2 regions of the Agromyces rhizosphaerae genome follow, and region 1 is predicted to be linked to the other one. Evidence: riboswitches for the same ligand, from Rfam matches in the RefSeq annotation. Region 1 holds a riboswitch; the other holds the start of a gene.

Region 1 (2,199 bases):
AGGACAGCCCAAGAGCAGTGCGGCCGTGGTGTGGCTGAAGCACTGGCCCTCGGCGAGTCGCACCTGATAGGCCGACGCGAGCGGTGGTGCGTCTTGGGCGGACCGAACCCCGTGGAACGGAGCCACGATGTCGGATGCGGCGAGCCGCCGATGCCCGACGCCGTGCTGCGCGGCATCCCCAGTCGTGAATGACACGCGGGACACGAGATCGGCGGGGAGTCGGCTCGGACTTCGCATGCGGACACGGTCTTCCAACGAGCCGGACTTCGGCGGTGCCGCATGCGCTCACCCCCCGAGTGAGTGCCCGTTCGCACCTGTGGAGGACCAATGCCCGGGTCGCCGATACAAGACCCGTCAAGAACCTGCGTTCTCAGCGCTGGGAGCGCAGGCTCTTGACGGGTCTCGAGGCCACGGGGACGGGTCGTGCGCGAGACCCGTCAAGAAACTGCGCCATGAGGCGCGAGAGTGCAGGAGATTGACGGGTCTGGGGCCGGACTGGGATCAAGCGGCGCGCAGGCGGGGATTCGCGGGTTCGATTGGTAGGCTGTGCGCACAATCGCATATCGGGCCATCGACGCGTTGCGGGAGAGCCGGCTGGGCCGGCACCGAAGGAGCAAGCCTCCCCGCCAATCTCTCAGGTCACAGACCGCAGCGAGCAGGCCGCTCTGAAAAGCGGATGCCACGAGCATCCCGCCCACGGTGAAAGCGACCCCACGGGTCGTGAAACTCTCAGGCAGATGACAGAGGGGGAGTTCTCGACCGCGGCGACTGCCGCGCGCGCCGTGCGACGACAGGAGAACTCCGTGACCGAACGCCTGAGCCCCCTCGATGCGATCCACCGCGCCGCCGGCGCGACCTTCACCGACTTCGCGGGCTGGCAGATGCCGGTGCGCTACTCGTCCGACCTGGCCGAGCACAAGGCGGTCCGCACGGCGGCCGGCCTGTTCGACCTCTCGCACATGGGCGAGATCGTGGTCGTCGGCCCCGAGGCCGACCGCGCGCTCGACTACGCGCTCGCCGGGAAGCTCTCGGCCAGCGCCGAGGGCCAGGCGAAGTACACCCTGCTGCTCGCTCGCCACGGCGGCGTGATCGACGACCTCGTCGTCTACCGCACCGGCGCCGACCGCTACCTCGTCGTCGCCAACGCGGCCAACGTCGCCCACGTCGCCGACGAGCTGCGCGCCCGCACCGCCCCGTTCGACTGCGAGGTGTTCGACGAGTCCGACGACATGGCGCTGATCGCCGTGCAGGGCCCCAAGGCGCTCGATATCCTCACGAGTACCGCCGGATTCGGCATCCAGGGCGACGGCAACGACCACGACGACTTCGTGGATGCCGTGAGCGGCATGAAGTACTACCGCGCCGTCGCGGCCGAGTTCGCCGAGCAGCCGGTGCTGGTCGCCCGCACCGGCTACACCGGCGAGGACGGCTTCGAGCTCTACGTCTCGCCCGACCAGGCGCCCGCCCTCTGGGAGGCGCTCGCCGAGGCGGGCGAGGCGCACGGACTCGTTCCGGCGGGCCTCGCGAGCCGCGACACGCTCCGCCTCGAGGCGGGCATGCCGCTGTACGGCCACGAGCTCACGCGCGACACCTTCCCGGCCCAGGCGGGCCTCGGCCGCGTGGTCGCGCTCGGCAAGGAGGTCGACTTCGTCGGCCGCGCCGCGAGCGAGGAGGGGCCGGCGGCGGATGCCCCGGTGCTGGTCGGACTCGCGAGCGAGGGCCGACGCGCGGGCCGCGCCGGGTACGCGCTCTTCGACGGCGAGGGGGCGGATGCCTCCGAGGCCGGCGTGATCACGAGCGGCGCGCTGTCGCCCACGCTGGGCCACCCGATCGCCATGGCCTACGTCGCCCCGCGCCACGCGGCGACGGGCACCACCCTGTACGTCGACGTGCGCGGCACGCGCATCGCCGCGTCCGTCGTCGACCTGCCGTTCTACCGCCGCGAGAAGTAATCCCGCCGCCCACCGGCATCCGCCGCCCGCCAGCCACCACGAACCGCACCGCACGAGCACCGCGAACCACCACCCGAGGGGAACCCCATGACCGACCTGAACGACCTGAAGTACACCAGCGACCACGAGTGGGTGCTGATCGACGAGGACCCCGCCGAGGGTGTCGACGCCGGCGGCGTGGTGGTGGGCATCACCGCGTACGCGGCCGACAAGCTCGGCGACGTCGTCTTCCTCGAGCTGCCCGAGG
Region 2 (2,199 bases), 560 kb from region 1:
GGCGTTGATGGCCTTGCTGCTCGCGATCGCGTTGCGTTCGATGCAGGGGATCTGCACGAGCCCGCCGATCGGATCGCAGGTGAGCCCCAAGTGGTGCTCGATGCCGATCTCGGCGGCGTTCTCGACCTGCTCCGGCGTGCCCCCGAGCAGCGCGCACAGCCCCGCCGCGGCCATCGAGCACGCCGAGCCGACCTCGCCCTGGCAGCCGACCTCCGCGCCCGAGATCGAGGCGTTGCGCTTGAACAGGATGCCGATCGCGGCCGCGGTCAGGAGGAACCGCACGACCGCGTCGTCGTCGAGGTCGCGCACGAACCGGTCGGCGTAGTGCAGCACGGCCGGCACGATGCCCGCGGCGCCGTTCGTGGGGGCGGTGACGACGCGACCGCCGGCGGCGTTCTCCTCGTTCACGGCGAGCGCGTAGAGGTTGACCCAGTCCATGGCGCGCATGGCGTCGACGTCGTCGGCCGCGGCGTCCAGCTTCCGGAACAGGCCGGGCGCGCGCCGCCGCACCCGCAGCGAGCCGGGCAGCAGCTCCTCGTCGCTCGTGCAGCCGTTGTCGACGCACTCGCGCATGACCCGCCAGACGCGCAGCAGCTCGGCGCGCGTCTCGGCCTCCGGGCGCCACGCGTGCTCGTTCGCGAGCATGACATCGGCGATGTCGATCCGCTCGCGGCGGCAGTGCTCGAGCAGCTCCGCCGCGGTCGCGAACGGGAACGCGAGCTCCACGCGCTGTTCGACGACGGCCGGATGCCCGTTGAGATCGTCGGCCACGAACCCGCCGCCGACCGAGTAGGAGGTGGTCGCGCGCACGCTCGCCCCCCGAGCGTCGAACGCCTCGAACGTCATGCCGTTCGGGTGGCCGGGCAGGCGCTTCCGCAGGTGGAGCACGACGTCCTCGGCGGGGCGGAACACGATCTCACGGATGCCGCCGAGACGGAGCGCGCCCTCCTCGGCGATCCGGGCCACGCGCGCGCCCACGGTCGCGGTGTCGACGGTCTCCGGGTGCTCGCCGAGCAGGCCGAGGATGACCGCGGCGTCCGACCCGTGCCCCCTGCCGGTCGCGCCGAGGGACCCGTAGAGCTCGACCCGCACTCGGGCCACCTCGTCGAGCCGGCCGTCGGCCGCGAGCCCGTCGACGAACAGGCGCGCCGCGCGCATCGGCCCCACCGTGTGCGACGACGACGGGCCGATGCCGATCGAGAACATGTCGAGTGCGCTCAGCACGGTGCGCACCCGGCGATGAGGGGTGCGGATGCCCGGGGCATCCGCTCGGGTGCCGAAGCGTCGGGACAGGTCATCGGAACTCCCAGGTCGTGGCCGGCCGCGCCGGCGTCGGGTGGTTCCTCCCCGCTCTGTCGATGACCTGAGAGATTCGCGCGACTCGCGCCGCCTTGCCCCGTCGGTGAGCAGGCCTCGGCCTGCTGCTTTCCAGAGTTCCCTGTCGTGGCGGTACGGGTGCCTGAGAGATTCCCGGGGAGGGGCTTGCTCCTACGGCGCCGCCCGGCGGACCGGGCGGGCTCTCCCGCCACGATGCGGGTATTCGGTTGTGGTCGTCACGCTAACACGCACGCGGCACATGCCGGGACGGTCGCCATCCCGGCCAACGTGCGGCCCGGGCCGGCCCAATCCCGGCTCGATGGGTTCCGTGCGGGCCACGCCACTGGCTAGCATGACCGCCACACTGCCGATCGGGGGGAACCGTGATGAGCATGCAGACCGATGATGAGGCGACACGCGCAGAGCAGCTCCTCCGTGACTCGCGGCACCCGTCCGAGGCGCCGGCGTTCGTCCTCGCCGTGACCGCAGTCGGCGTGGTGTTGGCGATCGGCCTCTTCGCCGTATTCAGCCCCGCCGTCCTTGGCGGCCTCCTCGCGATCGTCGGTGTGGCGCTCTTCATCTGGCTCAACTTCCAGATCGGTCGGGTGCGCATGCGCGCGCATGCTGTTGCGGTGACCTCGGCGTCGTTCCCCGCGCTGCAGGAGGTCATAGACGACGTCCGCTCGCGACTGGGCTACCGCCGTCGCGTCGATGTCTTCGTCGTGCGCGGGCAGGCGACCGCCGCCGCCACCTACACCTACTTCGGTGTCAACGCCATCCTCCTGGACGGCTCGGCGATCGCGGACCTCGACTCGGAGCGCCGCCGGAGCGAGGTGCGTTTCCTGCTCGCCACCGAGTTCGGGCACCTCCTCGCTCGATTCT

What was found. A riboswitch is a leader RNA that binds a small molecule or an ion and turns the genes downstream of it on or off. The one in region 1 is predicted to bind glycine.
Region 2: linked by a shared signal. The riboswitch ahead of QMG39_RS10450 (L-serine ammonia-lyase) and the one ahead of gcvT (glycine cleavage system aminomethyltransferase GcvT) in region 1 are both predicted to bind glycine.

The regions. Positions count from the first base shown of each region.
Region 1 is NZ_BSDP01000001.1:2,789,720-2,791,918, forward strand. Features, by position in the region: glycine riboswitch at 573-659, shown strand; glycine riboswitch at 661-751, shown strand; gene gcvT (glycine cleavage system aminomethyltransferase GcvT) at 804-1,952, shown strand; gene gcvH (glycine cleavage system protein GcvH) at 2,040-2,199, shown strand, end outside.
Region 2 is NZ_BSDP01000001.1:2,230,024-2,232,222, reverse strand. Features, by position in the region: gene QMG39_RS10450 (L-serine ammonia-lyase) at 1-1,206, opposite strand, end outside; glycine riboswitch at 1,351-1,434, opposite strand; glycine riboswitch at 1,438-1,535, opposite strand; gene QMG39_RS10445 (M48 family metalloprotease) at 1,710-2,199, shown strand, end outside.